DNA from 3 places in the Paenibacillus salivarius genome. Region 1 is predicted to be linked to each of the others. Evidence: riboswitches for the same ligand, from Rfam matches in the RefSeq annotation. Region 1 holds a riboswitch; each other region holds the start of a gene.
The links. A riboswitch is a leader RNA that binds a small molecule or an ion and turns the genes downstream of it on or off. The one in region 1 is predicted to bind cyclic di-AMP.
Positions count from the first base shown of each region.

Region 2: linked by a shared signal. The riboswitch ahead of ACSFXJ_RS18940 (KamA family radical SAM protein) and the one ahead of ACSFXJ_RS00520 (C40 family peptidase) in region 1 are both predicted to bind cyclic di-AMP.
Region 3: linked by a shared signal. The riboswitch ahead of ACSFXJ_RS14375 (hypothetical protein) and the one ahead of ACSFXJ_RS00520 (C40 family peptidase) in region 1 are both predicted to bind cyclic di-AMP.

Region 1 covers NZ_CP195592.1:102,325-109,725, forward strand. Annotated here, with positions in the region: gene motA (flagellar motor stator protein MotA) at 1-753, opposite strand, end outside; gene ACSFXJ_RS00500 (hypothetical protein) at 941-1,234, shown strand; gene ACSFXJ_RS00505 (4a-hydroxytetrahydrobiopterin dehydratase) at 1,424-1,723, shown strand; gene ACSFXJ_RS00510 (c-type cytochrome) at 1,792-2,154, opposite strand; gene ACSFXJ_RS00515 (GNAT family N-acetyltransferase) at 2,307-2,807, opposite strand; gene ACSFXJ_RS00520 (C40 family peptidase) at 3,163-3,609, opposite strand; cyclic di-AMP (ydaO/yuaA leader) riboswitch at 3,614-3,772, opposite strand; gene ACSFXJ_RS00525 (C40 family peptidase) at 3,929-4,420, opposite strand; cyclic di-AMP (ydaO/yuaA leader) riboswitch at 4,423-4,555, opposite strand; gene ACSFXJ_RS00530 (hypothetical protein) at 4,742-5,572, opposite strand; gene ACSFXJ_RS00535 (M1 family metallopeptidase) at 5,618-7,401, opposite strand, start outside.
Region 2 covers NZ_CP195592.1:4,097,829-4,105,229, reverse strand. Annotated here, with positions in the region: gene ACSFXJ_RS18955 (bifunctional adenosylcobinamide kinase/adenosylcobinamide-phosphate guanylyltransferase) at 1-539, shown strand, start outside; gene cobS (adenosylcobinamide-GDP ribazoletransferase) at 536-1,369, shown strand; gene ACSFXJ_RS18945 (cobyric acid synthase) at 1,401-2,981, shown strand; cyclic di-AMP (ydaO/yuaA leader) riboswitch at 3,012-3,151, shown strand; gene ACSFXJ_RS18940 (KamA family radical SAM protein) at 3,304-4,434, shown strand; gene ACSFXJ_RS18935 (methyl-accepting chemotaxis protein) at 4,502-6,193, opposite strand; gene ACSFXJ_RS18930 (queuosine precursor transporter) at 6,468-7,166, shown strand.
Region 3 covers NZ_CP195592.1:3,169,254-3,176,654, reverse strand. Annotated here, with positions in the region: gene ACSFXJ_RS14380 (Ig-like domain-containing protein) at 1-1,317, opposite strand, end outside; cyclic di-AMP (ydaO/yuaA leader) riboswitch at 1,630-1,851, shown strand; cyclic di-AMP (ydaO/yuaA leader) riboswitch at 1,958-2,137, shown strand; gene ACSFXJ_RS14375 (hypothetical protein) at 2,234-2,653, shown strand; gene kdpF (K(+)-transporting ATPase subunit F) at 2,689-2,760, shown strand; gene kdpA (potassium-transporting ATPase subunit KdpA) at 2,789-4,468, shown strand; gene kdpB (potassium-transporting ATPase subunit KdpB) at 4,489-6,519, shown strand; gene kdpC (potassium-transporting ATPase subunit KdpC) at 6,580-7,215, shown strand; gene ACSFXJ_RS14350 (hypothetical protein) at 7,212-7,401, shown strand, end outside.

The DNA of each region.
Region 1 (7,401 bases):
TTCGGCAGGGGTTAAAAATACGGCCAGTTTTTGCTGAATGGCAATCGTGGAAACGCCGGATTGGATCGAAAGCAAGCCCTCCACCATCATCAGGCGGATTTCCATCTCTTTCTTGGAAAGACGCTTCAATTTATTTGCGATCGGGTGCCACATCACATAACCGGTAAAAATACCGAACACCGTTGCGATGAAGGCGCCGGAAATAGCGTGGGACAATTTTTCGATATCACTCATGTCGGACAGTGCGGCAATCAAACCGACGACGGCGCCGAGTACCCCGAGGGTAGGAGCATACATCCCCGCCTGGGAGAAAATTTGCGCGCCCGCCTTGTGGCGTTCTTCGGTAGCGGCGATATCTTCGGTCAGTACGTCTTGTACAAACTCTTGATCGTTACCGTCGATAATCATCCGCATGCCGCCGCGCAGGAAGTCGTCCTCGATCTCTTCGACTTTGGCCTCCAGGGCAAGCAAGCCTTCGCGGCGCGTTATGGTGGCCCATTCCATAAACATGGAAATCAGTTCGCCCTTAGTAATCATTTTAGGCTTGACTACCGTCATTTTGATCAGCTTAGGGAACTTCTTAATTTCGGAAAGCGGAAAGCCTACGAAGAGCGTTGCCGCCGTCCCCACGAAAATAATAACAAAGGCAGCGGGGTTGGATACCAGGCTTTCTATAGGTGCCCCTTTCAGAACCATCCCTACAATAAGTGCCACAAACCCGAGAATTAGACCGATAATTGTTGAAATTTCCATTGCACACCTCGTCCTTGAGATAATTGATTCCATTTTTCTGTCGCCCGCATCCTTGCTGGGACAATGAATCTGCCCGAAAAACGGTTTATCTCTTTTATCGACAGAATCCCCTTTTTTTTTAAGGTGTTTTTTCCGGTATAATAAGAATACATGCCGTCAAGGCAATGATGAAGGGAGCTGTTCTCAGGTGGGAGTAAAGCACGGCAGGGATTATGAATTTATTTTGGCAGATTTAACGGCGGCGGTAGGCCGTATTCCCGATAGCTACATATTTTTTGAAATGGAAACTTCCGAATGGGAGAATCTTTCTTCCGAAGAACGGGGCGAGGTGCTTGAAGCGCTGGCGGAGGACTTGTTCTTTGCCCTCGGCACAGAACCGGTGATCGAGGTGGGAAGCGCCGTGGTCGTTTATGACCGGGAAGCGCACAGGATCAACGTATTGATTGGAGAAGAAGAACTGACGAGCGTCAAACTGGTCTAGTCATTTGGATTCTGAAGATAAAGCGTGGTAAAATTTATTTTTGGAATAAGAATGCATTGATTCACCCGAATATTGTAGTTTGTATCCCCCTAGCCGAATAATTGTCCGCGACAGGAATACAATATAGGGACGCGGGGTTAGAAGGTAATACGTGAGACCTGGAAGTTTTGAAGAACGGGAGGAAGAAAGATGCCGTTTACACCGCAAGAAGTAGAGGCGCATTTGGAAAAGCTGGAGGGTTGGGAACTTGAGGAGGGCAGGTGGATCACCCGCAAATATACCTTCTCCAACTTTATGAAAGGGATTGCTTTTGTCGATGAAGTGGCTGCCATATCGGAGGCATTTAACCATCACCCTTTTATTACCATTGACCATAAAACCGTGACGCTTCGCTTGACATCTTGGGATGATGGCGGGATAACGGCCGTCGATATAAAGGAAGCCCAGCAGTATAATGAAGCGTTCGAAAAAGCGCGCTCTGCCGGCTAATCATACGTCTGCGGAAAAACGCCCGCCAGGATGCACATGCATCCAGGCGGGCGTTTTGTGTTGAATTTTTATTTCTTTTCTGAAAGCCACATGGCGACGTTGGCGATTTCGTCTTCCTTCAATTTATCCTTGAAAGAAGGCATCATGCCGCCGCCTTTCCCTTTGGTGATAATGCCGTACAACTGATCCGCCGATAGTTCGGAGCCGACTTTATTCAGAGCCGGACCGGCGCCGCCTTGCAATTGATCCCCGTGACAAGTAATGCAATTTGCTTTGACCGTAGCCTCGGCCTGTTCGGCATTTAATGTGATTTCAGGCATTTGCGGTTTCTCTTCCTGGGCCACCTGCTCCCTGCCGGGCAATGTAAACATTAACACAGCTGCGAAGGCGCACGCCACGACCAAAAGTCCGCTCATGATCCACTTCTGCATTTCCATCGTCCCTCCTATGTAAGCTACCCCTTCCATTATAGCGGAACATGCCTGACGATCATAGCTTTTGTGTCAAAAAAAGTAACGATTTACCGTTAGTATATGAAGAAAACATAAAGTTCATGTGCTGTACATCACAGACAAGTGTTTTATTACTCTGTCGGAGCTCCTTTGAACACCATGCAGTAATAAGGTTTGGATATGCCGCCGGGCGTCATTTTTTCGTAAAGATCGGTAATGACAAAGCCCGATTTTTGATATGCCCGGATGGCCCGGGTGTTCCAGGTCAATACCTCCAGGTCGATCACGTCGCGCGGTTTGCGTCTGGCCGCTTCCTCCACAATGGTAAGCACAAAACTTTTACCCAGCCCCCGGCCGCATAAATCAGGCCTCATCCCGATCCCCAGACGGGTTACGCCTTCCATCGGAAAGTACTGGGCGAAGCCGGCCAACTCGCCTTGCTGATCGAGTAAAGAGACGTACTGCTGGGCTCTCAGGGCGGGGTTGCCGAATTCCACGTCAAGCGCCTTCATTTGTTCCCAAGGGAGCCAGCTGTAAATATCGTAGGGAGAATCGTAACGCCACGTGCAAATATCCGCGCCATGGCTTTCTTCCATAGGTACGATTCGGAATGGTGTAATCGAATTTTCCATTATTAGCGCCTCCTTCAACGATAGGGATGCAATCGCGATTGCAGGGTTCATGTTCTTTTTACACTCACTCTAACGGGATTTTTTCGGGTTGTAAAGGTTTTCGCGCGGAAGATTGAATTTTCCTGTTTAGCCTTTCGCGAAAAGGGTAAATCTTGGATATAACGGGGATTGGAGACGGGAGTGAAGAGGACGGAACGGAAACAAAAAAAATTGCCTGACAGGCTTTAAAGAAGAAACCTTTTACTCTGGTCCTTCGTTATATGAGTAGCAACCAAGAAAAAGACCGCGGACGATTCCGGCAAGAATCGCTCGCGGTTACGCAATGCATTTATATTTCGGAAGCATATTTGGAAAATCAGGTTGTGCTGAGAATGCGCTTTGCGCCGACGTACCGGGTTTTATAGTAACTGTTGCTTAACTTGTCTGTCCGAATGCCTTTTGACGACGAGGCATGGGCAAACGTTCCGTCACCAAGGTAAATACCGACGTGGGATACTTTCCCGTTACCCAAGGTATTGAAGAAGACCAGGTCTCCGGCCTTTAATTGGCTTTTGGCCACGGAAATTCCTTTCTTGTATTGATCGGAGGATACGCGAGGCAAAGTAACGCCTAATTTTTTGTATACGTATCTTGTAAAGCCCGAGCAATCAAAACCGTTGATTGTGGTCCCGCCGTATTTATAAGGGGTACCGTATACGGATTTGACGACGTTGTTCAAAGTGGACTCTGCATGTACGTTTCCCGTCCCCATGGTGAACAGGATGGCTAAACTCGTAGCTGCTGCGGCGATAGTCTTTCTCAAGATGTCATACTCCTTCCAAGGCCTGCGAGGTTAGCTTGCGGATTCGGTTGAAGGTTCCCTATGATCCTTAAAAGAGGAAGTTTAAAAAGTCGACTTTCGGATCAATTCACCCCAAAATGGTTCCCCCGTTTCCCGGATGCAGGGAATTCGGCTGTTCTTAGTTGTGTGCATCCAAAACAACGACGACGATCATTACAATACAAATTACAAAATTGTTACCATTTACGCAGACTATTTTAGCAAAACTCGCCTCAAATGGCAAGTTGATGAAAAGACCCGCAGGATTCATCCTAGAATCTCTGCGGGCCAGACGGAACAATTATTCTACTGCATCGTGATCCTGGATGTCGCTCGTAACTTCCTCGTACTTATCGGAACTCATAATGCGTTTAGCGCCAACGTAACGCTCGACGTAATATTTTTCACTCATTTTGCTAATGACGACGCCTTTAGAGGAAGAAGCATGAGCAAATTTTCCGTTACCGACGTAAACGCCGACGTGAGAAACGCCTTTTCCTGAAGTGTTGTAGAACACCAGGTCTCCGGCAATCAATTCATCCTGGGATACTTTCGTGCCCATTTTGTATTGGGCGGCGGATTGGTGCGGCAATTTAATGCCGAGCTTTCCGAACACGTACATCGTGAAGCCGGAGCAGTCAAAGCCGGACGTTGTCGTTCCGCCAGAGACATATTCCGTTCCCAGAGCATTGTCCACGACGGAATCCAGTTTGGAATCCGCGAAAGCGCTGCCAGCTCCGAGGCTAAATAGTAATGCAACACTTACAGCTGTTACGGCTAGTTGTTTCTTCAAGAAAAAGCTCCTTCCAATGCCTACGAGGTTAGCTTAAGGATTCGGTTGAAGGTCCCCTATGACCCCTCTGTTGCGAGATCAATTCACCCAAAGTGGTTCCCCCGTTCCCCAAAAGGGATTCGGCTAGTAGTTTGAGTCTGTAAATGGTAACAAAAATAATTACAAAACTGTTACTTAAATTGTGCTGTTGTTATTGTAACAAAGGTAAGTATATTTTGGCAATGGTTAATTAGCAAGTTTAAGAGGAAAAACGAGCAAAAAGGCCCCCGAAAAACACCCGGAGGCCTTGCTGCGCAAGGGATCGGAAAAAGTGAAGAAAATTTAACTTTTTTGCGTTTTGGTATGCCAAAGCTGGTATTGAGAGGATAAATTCCAAACTTGCAAAAGGCTCCGAATAAAAGGATAGGATTGTTGTAACAAAAGTGCGATCAACCCGGTCCAAATCCAAGAGACGGTGCCGAACAAAAGGAACAAGATGGCCCCGGAAGCGCCGAGAATAAAGGCAATGGCGATACCGGGCAGCAAATGCCTCATACATAAAATCAGGGAAGCCCATATGCCGGTCTTGAACAGGTATCCGAATTTGGCGAACAACAAGACCTGACGGACGATCCAACCATAGGCCGCCCAAGCGAGAACGTAACCCATCAGCGTCAGCATGGGTGCGAGCCTGTCGCCGGAGGGGATCAGGCGCGGAAGCAGGGCAACAAGCTCGGGAACGATCCAAACCGCCGGCAGAGCCAGAAGAGCAAGCTCCAGCAGAAAAAAGAGCGAGACGGGCTTCCAAAATTCCTTCATCCCCCGGAATAAGGTCAACCCGGTTCCCCGGGCGTCCGGAGGAGTGAATCCATACAGGATTCCGGCCTCGAGCAAGGGCGTCAACAGCAAGCGAAGGACGACCATCCCCAGCAACAGCCAGGCATATCGATGGACCGCCGGATTATGAGATAATTCGAATTGGCCTTCGATCAGATAAAGCAGCCGGCTCATTTCCGTGGGGGGCGGGTCCGGGTACCTGGACAGAACGGCAATCACTGCCGAGTGAATCAGCCGGTACAGAAACAGCCCCCAGAGCAGCTGATAAAGAAACAGGATGATGATAGAGGGAAATTGGCTCCTGACAAGCCCCCATCCATTCCGTACATAGGTCATACTTTTCCCTCCTAGAAATGTTATGAGCATGATTTTTCGTGACATCTACCAAATCAAGGTCCCCAGCAGCGCCTCCAGGAGTTTGACGACGCCCAGCGTCGTGCGGGTACCGGTCGTTTCGTCAATTTCGGCCTTGATATAGTTGTTGATATGCTTGTTTTCCAAGACCAGCGTATAATCGGGATCGATCTGAACCCAGTCAAGCGGTTCCTTGTACTGCAGGGTCATCTGGATCCGCTCCCCGTTTCCGTTCCAGTTTTTTTGAATCGTATTCCCATCCTTGAAATGGAACAGGATCGGCACTTTCGCTGCCGTTCCGCCTTGGCGGCTTAGCTGAACGGTGGATTCATAGAGGGGATCGGCACCGTTTTTGCTTTCTATCTGAGCAACGCTGACTCGGTCTACCGAGTAATCGGTCATTTTGCCGCCATATACGTACTGATTGAAGTAAGACTTCCAGCTTCGGCCCGACACCTGCTCCACGACCCGCTGGAAATCGGCAGTAGTCGGATGCCTGAAGCGGTATTTTTGGCTATAGGTATATAGAATTCGTTTCATGGTCTTGGAGCCGACCTGGCGTTCGATATCCATCAGGACAAGCTTGCCGCGATAATAGGCGTTTTTCGCATACGTGTCGCCGGAGCCGTATTTCCAGGCCGGTTGGGTCAAGGAAGCCGGCGAAGAGATGAGCGCGGCCTGAACGGGAAGATTCGAGGCGATGCCGAATTCCTGTTCCATTAACTTGTCTTCGGCATAGGACGTAAAGGCTTCATCCAGCCAGGCTTCTTCGAATTCATTGCTGGCGATCATTCCGTAAAAGAACTGATGCCCGATCTCATGTATAACCGTCCGTTCCAGCTCGTCGTATCCCGGGGCTTCGCTGGTGGCCCCGAACGATGTGACCAGGGTTGGATATTCCATGCCTCCGGCGCCGTTCCCGTTTCCCGGCGGGACGACGACGGAAAGCGTCGAGTATGGATATTTGCCGTACCATTTGCTGAAATTGGCAAGGGCCACCTTGGCGGCATAAAAATAACGCTCTTTCAAATCTTTATGGGCAGGGTCCAGATAAAGCTTGATTCGGACGCCCGGCACTTCGGTCGAGGAGAAGGGCTCCTCCGCATAAATGAAATCGGGCGAGGCCGACCATGCAAAGTCATGAACGTCGTCGGCATAGAACTGGACCGTTTTCCGCCCGTCTTTGCGGGCCGCCGGTTTCGTCTGGAATCCGGTAGCGGCAACGGTATAGGATTCGGGAACATCGATATTGACGCTATAAATGCCGAAATCGGAATAAAATTCGGAGTTCCCGTGATATTGGTGCAAGTTCCAGCCTTCCGTTTTCCGGCCCCGCGTCCCGACGGGTTCATATACGCTCACTTTCGGGAACCATTGTCCGGCCATCACAAAGTCTCCGGCAGTACCCATGCGGGCGAATATTTTCGGCAGTTTTACCGTAAACTTGATCTTCAGCGTGACGCTTTCTCCGCCGCCGACGGTGACCGGCAAGCGGACCTTGGCCAAAGTCCGGTCATGGGAGTTCCCGTCATCCGGTTGGACGTACTGCAGGCGGTGAAGCAAGGATATACCGTCCGTTGTCCGGATCTCCGTCAATTCCATGGACCCCCATCCGTCCTTTGGCATCGCGTCGTTTCTAAGCTTGCCGCCGGATTCTTTCATGAACGTCGTGTTCGCCGAAGCGAAGGCGTTGGGGTATAGATGCAGATATAACTCATTGACGGCCTTTTTTCCGGGATGAGTCCAGGTCAGGGTTTCCGTGGCGGTCAGCGTCCCCTCGTTCTCATTTAACTTGACCTGGATGTGATACT
Region 2 (7,401 bases), 1.6 Mb from region 1:
GACTATACATCGCCACGGCACAGGCATTCGATGAGGAGATGCGGCAGCGCATCGAATTGCATCGGAGCCAGCGCGAGGGAAGCGGCTTTCGATGGACGACCGTCGAGGAGCCGCTCAAGCTGGCCGGCTTGCTGACCGGGAAGGAGGGGACGTCCGGAACGAACGGTCCTTCAACGTCGTCCGGAGAATCCGGATCGACGAAGGCGTTGGCCCCGGTCGTGCTGGTCGATTGCCTGACCTTGTGGCTGACGAATGTTTTGCTTGCCTCGGAAAGCACCGAAGCCGGGGACGGGGATTTTTCCGGTGCCGTCGAATTCGAAATCGATAAACTCGTTTCCGCGGTCGCGGCTTATCCCGGGCATCTGGTGATGGTCACGAACGAGGTCGGCAGCGGGATCGTGCCCGAATATCCGCTTGGACGAATCTATCGTGATTATGCGGGGATATTGAACCGGAAAATGGCGGAGATTTCCGACGCGGTCTTTCTTGTTACGGCTGGAATCCCGATCGAGCTAAAAAGCAGGGAGTACAAACTATGAAAGACAAAGGACGGCCGATTTTGGCCGCTTTTCAATTTTTGTCCCGGTTTCCGGTCAAGGCGGAGCTGGACTTTTCGCCGGAGCTGCTCCGGCGCAGCGCCAAACATTACCCGCTCGTCGGTTTGGCGATTGGATTTACGGTCTGGCTTGCGGCATTTTTGTCCAGCCAAGTACTGCCGTCCCTGCCTGCGGCGGCGGTAACGCTGATCGTTTGGGTATGGCTGACCGGCGGACTTCATCTGGACGGCTGGATGGATTCCGCGGATGCGCTGCTCAGCTACCGATCCAGGGAGAAGATGCTGGAGATCATGAAAGACAGCAGAGTGGGCGCGATGGGAGTATTGGCATGTACACTGTTGCTTTTGCTCAAGGTGACGCTGATCGCCTCGCTAATCGATTCCGGCGCGCTGTCCGCCGCGGCGGCGATGCTGACGGCTCCGGTTTGGAGCCGCTGGTTCATGACGCGCGCGATGCAAAAATGGCCCGTCGCTCGCGCCGGTGAAGGGCTTGCCGCGAAGTTTCACGGTCTCGGATCGAAAGACACGGCACAATCCGCGGTTTTCGCCATCCTGCTCACGGCGGCTAGCCTGGGAACGGTCGCAATCGCCGCAGCCTTTGTGCCAGGCCTCGCCCCGGCGTTCAAGAACGAAATCTGGCTACCGTTGGTTATGTACTTTTTCGCAGCTCCTTTGGCGGTTTGGCTATTTGGTACCGCCGCTGCCAGAAAGATCAGTTCGCGGCTCCACGGCCTTACGGGGGATACATACGGAGCGTTGAATGAAGGGCTGGAGGCCGTACTGTTGATACTGGCGGTCATCTTGGTGTGCTGATTGCTTTTTTCATGGAAGGAGAGAAGCTGCAATGAATGATCAACCATTAACAAGGACGCAGGGCGCGGTATTAATGGTTCAGGGAACGGCTTCAGATGTCGGAAAGAGCGTCATTGTGACCGCGTTGTGCCGGATTTTTACACAGGACGGATACCGGACCGCTCCGTTCAAATCACAAAATATGGCGCTGAATTCATACGTCACGCCGGACGGAAACGAGATCGGAAGAGCGCAAGGCATTCAGGCGGAAGCCTGCGGCATTCCCGCGACAACGGATATGAACCCGATTCTGCTTAAGCCGACCGGAGAGATGCGCTCGCAGGTCGTCGTTCACGGCAAGCCGTTTCGCGATCTCAGCGCCGCGGGCTATCGCGAAAACTTTCTGCCTGCTGCAAAGCCGTTGGTGATGGAGGCGCTGGAGCGTCTGCGCGATCAATACGATATCGTCGTCATGGAGGGAGCCGGCAGTCCCGCGGAAATCAACTTGAAACACCGGGACATCGTCAATATGAACCTGGCGGGATGGGCGGATGCGCCCGTGATACTGGCCGCGGATATCGACCGCGGCGGCGTTTTCGCTTTTCTCGTCGGAACGCTGGAACTGCTGGAGCCGGAGGAAAGGGCACGGGTCAAAGGCTTCGTGATCAACAAGTTCAGGGGGGACCTCTCTCTGCTGCAACCCGGCCTGGAATGGCTGGAGCGGAAAACGGGCATTCCCGTGCTGGGCGTGCTTCCTTTTTTGCCGGATTTGGAAATCGAGGCCGAAGACTCGGTGGCGCTTGACTCCTACCGGTCTCTGCCGGATTCGGGGAGGGAGCTGGACATCGCCGTGATCCGCTATCCGAGGGTATCGAATTTTACCGATTTCGATATTTTGGCGGCCGAGCCCGATGTTTCCCTGCGTTATGTCCAGAAGCCGTCTCAACTTGGCACGCCGGATGTCGTCATCCTTCCGGGTTCCAAAAATACGATCGGGGATCTGGAGTATTTGCGGAAGCAAGGCTTGGATGCGGAAATTCGCGTATTGCTTGAAGAGCAGCCGTTGACACGGTTGGTAGGCATTTGCGGAGGTTATCAGATGCTGGGCAAGAAGCTGCTCGACCCGGACGGGGTGGAGTCGGAAGCGCCGCGCCATGCGGAAGGGCTGGGCTGGCTGCCGCTCGAGACGACTTTCCTGCCGGGGAAAACGACGGAGCTTGTTCACGGAACCGCCGTGACAGCAAGTCTCTGTTTGCCTAACGGCCCGGAGGGAGCAGATCTCCCTGTCAGCGGGTATGAAATCCATGCGGGCCGGACGGAAGTCAGCGGCGGCGCAGACGATTCCTTGCCGGTTTTCAAGATCCGCGAAAAGGACGGAACCTTGCGGGAAGAGGGGCGAAGTACTCCGGACGGAAGAATCTTCGGGACTTATTTGCACGGCGTGTTCCACAATGATGCCTGGAGACGGGCTTGGCTCAACCGCGTACGCATTGAAAAGGGCCTGCCGCCGCTTCCTTCGCAGATTTCGGCGGAGTCGCGAAAGCAGTCCGCTTTCGACCGGCTGGCGGATCATGTCAGAAAGCATCTGGATATGGACCGGATTTATCATATATTGCGAAAAGAACGACGATAAGTTTTGACAACCGGTTAAAATGTAAGGTACCATAAACTTGCGCTTAATTTTCGATGGTAAAGTCGAAAAGCGGGGGAACCACCTTTGGGGCGAATCGTAGAATGATCACGTAGGGAACCATCTTTCCCGAGCCCGTCAGCTAACCTCGTTTGCAGTGGATGGGTCGAATCGCTTTACATTACATATTCAGTCATAAATCCAATTGACCCTTTTTCGGGTCTTTTTTGTTTTCTTGGGTGATTTCCGCTTTGTCAATTCACTGCACGTCTTCCGGTTCCCCGCTTCCTCTTTACGATCGTCCATTCAAAGGAGGAGAGGGTACATGGCACGACCGAAGTATATTACCGATATCGGAAAGGTAACGCAGCTGTCCCGCGAAGAGCAGGAGGAGCTGCGGCCCATTACCGACAAGTTTGTCTTTCGGGTGAATGATTACTACTTGAATCTGATTGACTGGGAAGATCCGCAGGATCCGATCCGCAAGCTGGTCATTCCGAACACGGGCGAACTCCGCGAGTATGGACGCTGGGACGCATCCGACGAGGAGACGAACTACGTGGTGCCCGGGTGTCAGCATAAATACCGGACTACCGCGCTGCTAATCGTTTCCGAGGTATGCGGCTCCTATTGCAGGTATTGCTTCCGCAAACGACTGTTTCGAAACGATGTGAAGGAAGCGATGTCCGATGTCTCCCCGGGGATCGAATACATCGCGGCGCATCCCGAAATCAACAATGTGCTGCTTACGGGAGGGGACAGCCTGATATTGGCGACGTCCAAGCTTCGCTCGATTTTGGAACGTCTTCGTAAGATCGATCATGTAAAAATCATCCGTCTCGGCTCCAAAATGCCCGTATTCAACCCGATGCGCATTTCCGAGGATCCGGAGCTCCTTGCGCTTCTCTCCGAGTTTTCGACGCCGGAGAAACGCATTTACGTGATGGCGCACATCAACCATCCCCGGGAGATTACGCCGGAAGCCCAAAAGGCGTTCCAGGCGCTGCATGAGGCCGGAGTGATCGTCGTGAACCAGACGCCGGTGCTGAAAGGAATCAATGACGATCCCGTGGTGCTCGGGGATCTATTGGACCGGCTGTCTTGGGCGGGGGTGACGCCGTACTATTTTTTCATCAACCGGCCGGTTGCCGGAAATTCCGACTTCGTCATTCCGCTTGAACGGGCATACCGGGTCGTGGAGGAAGCCAAGGCTCGCACTTCGGGGCTCGGAAAACGGGTCAGGCTGTCGATGAGCCATACGTCCGGAAAAATCGAAATTTTGGCGATCGAGAACGGTTTGGCGTATTTGAAGTACCATCAGTCCAGGGATAATGAATACGGCAAATTCATGGTATTGGAATGCCCGCCGGAAGCGGCCTGGTTCGACGATCTCCCGGGCAGCGAGGCTTATTGGAAACGACCTGCGAGAAAGACGGAGGCGACGGGGGTGCTCTAGCACCGGGCCCGCACAAAAAAAGACGTACCCGGAAAAAAATGCGGGTACGTCTTTTTGACGCGACGGATCAGATTTTAAATTGTTCAGCCGCCGCCTTCAGCGAAAGCGCTTGATCGTAAAGCTCTTTGACGGTAGCGGCGTGGTTCTCCATCTCGGTAATCTGGCGGTTGGAATATTCGGCGATTTCTTCAATGCTTTGCAGTGATTTTGCCGTAATGTTTGCGGACTCCTCCACCGATGCGGTCACTTCTTCGGTACCGGCGGACACTTCCTCGGTCGAGGCGGATACCGATTGAATGGTCATATTGATGTTGTAGATCAGGTCCGTCAACTCTTCAAAAGCGCTGCCCGCTTGATTGACGCGTTCCGCCCCCGAATGAATTTCCCGGCTGACAAGCTCCATGGCCTTCACGGAATTCATCGCTTCTTCCCGAATGCTCAGCAGATTGTCGCCGATCTGTTCCGTGGCGATCCGTGATTGCTCGGCAAGCTTGCGCACCTCTTCGGCTACGACCGCAAAGCCCTTGCCCTGCTCGCCGGCCCGAGCCGCTTCGATGGCCGCGTTCAGCGACAAAATATTGATCTGCTTCGTGATATCCATAATTAAGTTGACGACTTCGGCAATGGATTCCGACCTGTTATTCAGCTCCGTAATCGAAATCTGTGATTTTCTCGCCGCTTCCTCAACCATCTGCATCTGCTCGACGGCTGTTTTGGCAAGTTCGTTGCCGGAGCCGGCTTCCGCGGAAGCCTGTCCGATCTTTTCCGAAACTTCAGCGGAAGAGGTTGCGATATGCTGGACGCCCTGCGAGATTTCCTCCATCGCTCTGGCATTCTCCGCGGCCGTGGACGCGATCGTGACGCTGCCTTGTTCGACTTCCAGCGTAGCGGCTCCGGAACGCTCGGTCAATTCCTTGAACGTTTGGGCTGACTGAATCAGTTGATCCGAGCTTTTGGCAACCGACTCGGACATGTGAAGAACTTTGCCGATCATTTCTTTGAGCTGGACGGTCATCGTGCGGAAGCTGTCGGCCAATTGGCCCACTTCATCATTCGTCCGGATATCGACTTCGCCGCGGAAGTCGCCTTGCGCCATCTTCTCCGTGACGGCGGCCAGCTTCTTGATCGGTCCGGTGATGCGCCGGCTGTTCAGGTAAGCGGCCAGCAAACCGACGACGATGACGAAAATCTGAATGCTCACGCAAATCCAGATGATTTCCTGTTCCTTTTCCTTGATGAATGTTGCGTCCATCCCTACCGCCAATACGGCGGTGCTGCCCGGAAGGGCGATGTAGGCGGTTTTGTGGGAACCGTATTTGTCGGTGTAAAGCTCGCTGATGCTGGCCTTGCCTTTGGAATCGGCGGCGAGCATCGCATCCTGGACTTCAAGCTGATCCCCGGCCTTCATATTCGAGCCTTCGTTCACCCCGATGACGGTAGCCTGATTGTCTTTTACATTAAGGATATAGGCGGTATCTAACTGAAACTCTTCCACTTTCCCGGAAAGATAGGATTCGACAGCGAATCTGGAGTTCTCTTTGCCGCTCAGCAATTGAAGAGCCTGGTTCGTATCCATGTTTCTGAAAATGTCTTTGGAGCTTGTCCGAAGCACCTTGTCGAACTGGGGCAGAACATTGTTGTGAAGAATTCCCGTGGCGACGAGATAGAAGCTGGTACTGAACAGAAATGAAGACAGGACGATGACGACGGTGAAGGTGAGCATAATCTTTCGGCTGATTGAACTTTTCCTCTTAAACAATGTAGATCCCTCCAAAACTCCTAGTTCTTTCTGTCTCTATATATGTAGTATGGTATGACCGCGGTCTTATTTGACCACTGTTCATCAGAACTATTCTATAGAAAAAAAGCATTTTTGAAAATGGACTTTTTCCTAATTTTCATTTTCATATCAAAAAAATTTTTCATAGGGAATAGTAACGAAGACGCAGATATGATATTGTTGGATTTGCCGTTTGTTTGCGGCCGCGGTTCGTGACCATCCCGCGTGATCAAAACTAGGAGGGATACATCATATGTTTAACATCGGATGGGGCATCTTTTATGTGCTCATCAATTTCGCCTTTTTTCTGCTATGCTACAAGCTTTTCGGTAAAAAAGGATTGTACGCCTGGATCGGCGTGGCGACGGTAGTAGCGAATATACAGGTCGTCAAAACCGTCGAGATGTTCGGCATCGTCATGACGCTGGGCAATACGATGTATGTCAGTCTTTATTTGACAAGCGATTTGCTGAACGAGAAGTTTGGGCGCGAGGAAGCGAAAAAAGCGGTTTGGTTCGGTTTCTTTACGCTGATTATGACCACGGTGCTCATGCAGATGACTTTGGTGTTCAAGCCGCAAGCCGGGGATATCGCGCAATCGTCGCTCGAGACGATTTTTGGTTTGATGCCGCGCCTTGCGCTGGGGAGCTTGACGGCCTATTTCGTCAGCCAGTTTCTCGATGTCCGGCTTTATTCCTGGATCCGCAAGTTTTATCCGGGACGAAACCAGCTTTGGATCCGCAACAACGGGAGCACGATGGTCAGCTCGTTCGTGGATACCTTGATCTTTTGCTCGATCGCTTTTCTCGGGGAATACAGCTTCGGGGTTTGGCTGGAAATCCTGTTTACGACGTACATTTTCAAATTCGTGCTTACGGCGGCGGGCACTCCGTTTCTCTATATCGCCCGTAACTTCGAGCATAAAGAGGATATAGCCACAGAAATAAAATAGCGGACATAATGTCCGCTATTTTTTTATTTTAGGTGCACCGAATCCGCGAGTTCGAAGGCTAAGCTTCCAACCCTGTACGAAAAATCATACAGATTTCAGCTATTTCCCGTGTACAAGCGGTTTCTGTATGAAATATCATACATAATTCGCTGCTTAAACGCATTTCGGCCCTTTTCTGTATGAATTTTCATATAGAAAAGGCAATTTGGCATGTAACGCGGTTCAATAAGGTCTG
Region 3 (7,401 bases), 2.6 Mb from region 1:
GACATGTTCCGAAAGCCATTTTGTTTGTCCGTTCCACGTAATGTCCTGTGCTGCATCGCTGCTGTCAAACCAGCGCGGAATAGCAGGGCCGAAGGGAAGATCGATGCCGGCGGTATCTCTGCGGTCGATCATTTTTTGCAGGATATCGAGATATTGAAGCTGGACGGATGGTTTTTCCGCTCTAAATTCCGGTAAAATATACGGCTCAATGTCCACGTTCACGCCGTCAAATTGTTCCGCTTCCGAAGAGGAAAGGTTGAAGTTGATTACTTTTTCGATTTCCCGGATCGCGTAGCCGTGGTAGGGCTCTAATGCACCGTAGTAGGGAGGAACCGTGCCTCCGGCAATGCATGCATGAACCTGATATCCATTGGCATGCGCCCAGCGGATGAAATCGCGGACCTTTCCGGGCTCGTCTTCAAGAATGTCCACGCCCTCGTAAGGGAAGACGCCGATATAGAAGGTCGTGATCGGATCGGAGCCGAACGTTTCGGTATCGTCGGCCATCTGTTGGAGCGCCGTTCTCGAACCGGGATTCAGGAACAAGTTGTAAGCTGCTTTTTCCCAGATCCACATGGCCCGGTCTTGATGCTCCAGTGTGATCGGCTCGGGTGCCCAATTCCCGGTATGTGCGTATACCGTCGTACTCCGCCCGATATTGCCGAACGTATCGATGGCGCGCGCTTCGATGCTCGATGTACGGCTGTCCAGGCGCTTGGCATCCCACTTGAACTGATAATGATTGCCCGTACGTTTGGCAGAGAGCCACGGTCCGCCGTTAATTCTCACTTCCACCTGATCGATCGCATTTTTGGAATCCACCTGAATTTTTACCGGAACCGATCCGTGAACCGTGGTACCGTCGTCCGGGTTCGTTATTTTCACGACAGGGAGGCTGGCTTCAGGGTTATCCACATAAACGGAAGTGGTTGCGGTAGTGATCCCGTAACGAGTCACACTTTGCAGTCCCCTGACGATGATTGAAACGTCTCCATCATATTTGGAAGTGTTCAGATCCGCGTACCAGTTGCCCTTTTCAAATCCGTCCGACTGCTCCACCACGGCCGGAATCTGCTCCGTGCCGTTGACAATCAGCTTGATGTCATAGATGTCGGAATATTGGCCCGTGACCCGCAGCCATCCCGGTGACACATACTCGCCGCTTTTCGGAGAATCCATCGTTAACTGGGATTCGGCGCGGACGGACGGAACCTGGATAAGGACAAACAACAGGAAGCCTAGAAACAATGCAGCAGAAAGCCATTTGAGTGTCGGGCGAACAAACCGATTCATCAAACTTTGATCAAAATTCGGCATAAATACCCCTCGCTTTCTGACGGATCGTACAGCGGCCCGCCTCCATATAATTGTAAACGTTTACATTTATTATTGTATCCGCAAGTTTTTTCTAAGGGCAATATCCTTTTATTGTCCTTTAATCGGATAAGCCGGGTCGAAATCTAGAAAATAAGAGTATAGTCGAGTTATCGCGAAAATGAGAGAGATTGTGATGAATGAAAACGCTGCTGATTCGTATATTCGTCAAATCCCCTTCTTTTTTTGCCGCCAGCATGACTTTACTCTGTTCGGAACTGGAGTTATGATTCAATCCATGAAATAAATAACAACCATTTCTGATCGCTGAATTTCCCGGTAGCGGGAAAGCGGGGGAACCGACGGCCATCCATTTAAAAGTGGCCGTATAGTTCGAATTTCAATTCCATGTGAGAGTGGGAGAGACCTTCGGACAGGGGTGAATCGCGTACGGAATCCATGGCTTCCGTACGGGTAGGGCGACTCTCACCGCCCGAATCCGACAGCTAACTTCGTAAGCGTGGATGGAGAGAGGATGGGTGAACTGCGAGCCGCACCAAAATTGGCCACAGGGGACCTCGGTATGCCTCCGTGGTCTTTTTATGGCCTAATATGAAAAAATGATTGAATTTCATGAAAAACAATGTCTCATTCGCTGAATTCTGCTTACGCAGAAACGGGGGAACCATCAACCTCCGTTTACCGGTTTTCGGACCGTTAAATCGGAGATTTCTTGGGGTGAATCGCCGGAATGTTTCCGGCGTAGGGCGACTCTCGCGTCCGAATCCGACAGCTAACCTCGTAAGCGTTATGGAGAGAGGCACCCGCCATAAGCTGATTTGGCCCGAACGCCATTTTTAAGCCGCGGAAAGGTACCCTCCTTTCCTGCGGCCTTTTTCGTTTGAAGGAGGAAATCAAGTTGGAAGAAGATTGCATCCTCGTCGCCGCGCCGAACAAATCGGCCCGTAATTTTACGCTGTTGCTTCTGGCAAAGGGACGGAAGGTTGTTTTAATCGTCAATAACAGGACCGAAGAGCTAAAGGCAGGGAAGCTGGGAGCCCAAAAAGTGATCCGTGTAAAGACGGATGATGAGAATACATGGCAGGCACCCGGGTATCCGATCGGGCGGGCGTTTATTTTTGAAACGAGTCTGGCCCTGACATGCAGGTATTTGAAGCTTTGCCGCATGTGGGCGGCCGGCCCGATTATCGTCATCACGCCCCAACAGGATCCGAGAATGATTTATAAGGGGCTGGGGGCCGACTTCATCATTCATTCCGCAAGCGGCGAGGTCGGATTTTTGGCAAATGGGCTTCCGGAAGCCGAACTTGAAAAATAGCAAACTGGAACCGAGGGAGGCAATAAACCGTGATTATGATCGGATTGATGGTTGTACTGGTATTTCTATATTTGATCTATGCTCTGATTCATCCCGAGAAGTTTTAACAAAGCCATCATATTGAGGGGGATCCCAATGGATTTTGTGCAAATGTTTGTCGTGATCGGCGTCATCTTACTGTTGGTGAAGCCGGTAGGCACTTATTTATATCATGTATTTTCGGGAGAACCGAACCGGACAGACAAGATTTTCGGCGGAACGGAGCGGCTGATATATAGGCTGATCGGTTTCAAAAACCTTGAAGGCATGAGCTGGAAAAAGTATGCGTTCAGTATGATTGCGGTGAACGTCGTACTGGCGGGAATCGGCTATTTGATATTGCGGCTTCAGAGTATTCTTCCCTTCAATCCGAACGGGATCGGAGCGATGGAGCCAACGCTTTCGTTCAACACGGTCATCAGCTTTATGACCAATACGAACTTGCAGCACTACAGCGGAGAGTCGGGATTGTCGTATTTTTCGCAAATGGCCGTCATTACGATGATGATGTTTACCTCGGCGGCGACCGGCTTGTCCGTGGCGATTGCCTTTATACGCGGGCTGACCCGGCGGGGGAGAACGGTCGGAAACTTCTTCGAAGATTTTACGAAAGCCCATATCCGGGTGTTTTTGCCTGCGGCGTTGCTGGTTACGCTGATCCTGGTGGCGTTGCAGGTTCCCCAGACATTGGAGCCGACACTTGCGATTCAAACGCTGGAAGGCAACGTGCAGCGCATCTCCGTGGGACCGGTTGCCTCGCTCGAGTCCATCAAGCATTTGGGAACGAACGGCGGAGGATTTTTCGGCGCCAACTCGGCGCATCCGTTCGAAAATCCGAACGGTCTTACGAATGCGATCGAAATATGGTCGATGTGGATTATGGGTGCGGCTTTGCCATACACTTTCGGTCTGTTCGCCAAAAACAAAAAGCAAGGCTGGGTGATATTCTCGGCCATGATGATTCTGTTCCTTGTCTTTCTTTCCACCGCATATTTCTCCGAAAAGGAGGGGAATCCGGCGATCAACGCGCTTGGTATCGACGCCTCGCAGGGCAGCATGGAAGGGAAAGAGGTAAGGTTCGGTATCGCGGGCTCCGCGCTGTTTACAACCGTGACCACGGCCGCTACGACAGGGACGGTCAACAATATGCATGATACGCTGACGCCGCTAGGCGGCCTTGTTCCGCTTGCGCAGATGATGCTGAACGTCGTGTTTGGCGGCAAAGGCGTGGGACTGATGAATATGTTGATGTACGCCGTTTTGGGCGTGTTCATATGCGGACTGATGGTCGGGCGGACGCCGGAATTTCTGGGCCGCAAGATTGAAGCGAAGGAAATAAAGCTCGTCGCGGTCGCGATCTTGGTACATCCGTTCATTATTTTGCTGCCGACGGCAATCAGCTTTATGACGAACCTGGGGCACGGCGCCATAACCAATCCCGGGTTTCACGGCTTGACCCAGGTGCTGTACGAATTTACTTCCTCCGCCGCGAATAACGGATCGGGATTCGAAGGATTGGCGGATAACACGCCGTTCTGGAATATCATGACCGGCCTGGTTATGCTGTTCGGACGCTATGTATCCATCATCGCCCTCTTGGGGGTTGCGGGTTCGCTCATGTCCAAAGAGCCCGTACCGGAAACGATCGGGACGCTGCGGACAGACAACCGTTTATTCGCCGGCATTCTGATCGGCACGGTGATGTTAATCGGCGCGCTTACGTTTTTGCCAGTCTTGGCCATGGGCCCAATCGCCGAGTTTTTAACTTTAGGATAAGCGAAAAGAGGGGTTGAATAATGACAAACAACCGAAAAACGATGCTGACCGGTCCGATTGTCCGTCATGCGGCACTGGATAGCCTGATTAAATTAAACCCTTTAACGATGATGAAAAATCCGGTTATGTTCGTCGTCGAATTGGGCATGATCCTTGTGCTTCTGCTGTTGTTGTTCCCGAATCTGTTCGGATCGGGCAACGGGTTCGGTTTCAATTTATCGGTTTTCCTGATTCTTCTTTTTACGGTGCTGTTCGCCAACTTTGCCGAAGCTCTTGCGGAGGGAAGGGGAAAGGCTCAGGCCGATTCGCTGAAAAAGTCGAAGCAAGAGGTAACGGCGAATAAGCTTGTCGGAGGATGCGTTCGTAATGTATCCTCCGCGGAGCTGCGAAAAGGAGACATCGTCGTCGTGGAGCAAGGCGAGATGATCCCCGGTGACGGAGAAGTTATCGAAGGGCTCGCCTCTGTGGACGAGTCCGCGATCACCGGGGAATCGGCCCCGGTCATCAAGGAAGCAGGCGGCGATTTCAGTTCGGTGACGGGAGGAACGTTGGTGGTGAGCGATCGGATCGTTGTCCGGATCATGAGCGATCCCGGCGAATCGTTCATTGACCGCATGATCTCGCTCGTCGAAGGGGCAAAGCGTCAGAAGACGCCGAACGAAATCGCGCTGAGCACGCTGCTTACCGTGCTGACGCTGATTTTCCTCATCGTCGTTGTCACCCTGAAGCCGATTGCCGATAAAATGGGCATTCCGCTTGAAATTCCGGTGTTGATCTCGCTGCTCGTCTGCCTGATCCCGACGACGATCGGCGGGCTGCTGTCCGCGATCGGGATCGCCGGAATGGACCGGGTCACCCGTTACAACGTAATCGCCATGTCCGGGAAAGCCGTCGAAGCGGCGGGCGACATCAATACGATGATTCTGGATAAAACGGGGACGATAACTTACGGCAACCGTATGGCATCCGAGTTGATCCCTGTCGGCGGCGTACATGTGCAGGAGCTTGCGGCCTGGGGAGCGATCGCCTCTCTCCATGACGAGACGCCGGAAGGAAGATCCGTCATGGAGTATGTTCGGGCGCGCGAAATGTCATGCGACGCAAGACTCGGTGAAGGCGGGGAACCCGTTCCGTTCCGGGCGGAAACCCGAATGAGCGGGATCGACTTAAAGGACGGACGCAAAGTTCGCAAAGGGGCTATTGACGCGATCCGGGGATGGGTGGTCTCGCAAGGGGGAGCCGTCCCTCCCGATTTGGAGGAGAAGGGAAACCGCGTGGCTTCGGAAGGCGGGACACCGCTTGCGGTGGCCGTTGACCACCGGGTTTTCGGGATCATTTATTTGAAGGATACGGTGAAACCGGGTATGAAGGAACGCTTTGAACAACTGCGCAAGATGGGCATCAAGACCATCATGTGTACGGGCGACAATCCCTTAACGGCGCAGACAATCGCTCGGGAAGCCGGCGTCGACGATTTCATCGCGGAGAGCAAACCGGAAGACAAAATTGCCGTCATCCGCCGTGAACAGGCACAGGGTAAATTGGTTGCCATGACCGGGGACGGAACGAACGACGCGCCGGCGCTGGCTCAAGCGGACGTCGGGCTGGCGATGAACAGCGGGACCGTGTCTGCCAAGGAAGCGGCCAATATGGTCGACCTGGATTCCGACCCGTCGAAGATCATCGAGGTCGTCGCCATCGGCAAGCAGTTGCTAATGACCCGGGGCGCACTGACCACGTTCAGCATCGCCAATGATATCGCCAAATATTTTGCTATTATTCCGGCGATGTTCATGGTGGCGATCCCCGAAATGGATTCGCTGAACGTCATGAGCCTCGGCTCCCCGTTGTCGGCGGTACTGTCTGCTTTAATTTTCAACGCGGTCATCATTCCGTTGCTGATTCCGCTTGCCATGCGCGGCGTAGCCTATAAACCGATGAGCTCTCAAAGATTGCTGTCCCGCAATTTGTTGATTTACGGGCTCGGCGGTGTCCTTGCGCCGTTTATCGGAATCAAGCTGATCGATCTGGTCGTTCATTTGTGGATTTAAAAAAATTGACCGGGTGCATCGTTGGCCCGAATTCATGTTTTCGGAAGGGAAGATATCCTTATGAATCAATTTCGGTCTCATTGCGTCAAAAGCCAATTGTGGTCGTCTTCTTTTATCTCGGTCTTTAGTTCCTCATTGCGGCTTAGCTTGCTTCTGATCGTCGTCTGCGGGATCGTTTACCCGCTCGTCAGTACGGGATTGGCACAACTGATGTTTCCCACTCAGGCCAATGGAAGTCTGTTGAAGAACGGCGAGGGGAAGGTTGTAGGCTCCGAGCTGATCGGCCAGTCCTTTACTGACCCGAGCCTGTTTCAGGGCCGCGTCTCCAGTATTGGATATCATGCCGAAGGGTCGGGCTCGAACAACTATGCGCCGTCCAATCCCGAGCTGATCAAGCGGATTCAAGCCTCGATCGGAGACTGGACCGCTAACAATTCCGAAGTGCCTCTCGGACTTCTGCCCATCGATTTGATCACGAATTCCGGATCGGGGCTTGACCCGCATATCACACCGAAAGCGGCTGAGGCACAAATCCCGCGGATCGGAAGCTTGACCGGCATCAGCGAGGAGAAGCTGCTCAGGCTTGTTGAGGAAGCGACGCAAGGACGGGACTTGAACGTTTTTGGAGAACCGAGAGTCAACGTCCTGAAGTTAAATTTGGCTCTGCAAAAGGAAATGGAACAAGCGAAGGAATGACGGGAGCGGTGTCTTGCGATGACGAATTACCGAAGAAAGACGCCGGAGGAGCTATTGGCATCGATGTCGCGGTCAGCGCGGTGATGATGCTGAATAAATCAGGAACGGCGGAACAGATGGAAGGGCTGGAGCGGATTCCAAGCATTCGCTGGATGAGGGATATTAGGTCAGCCGCGCAAGCGCTGT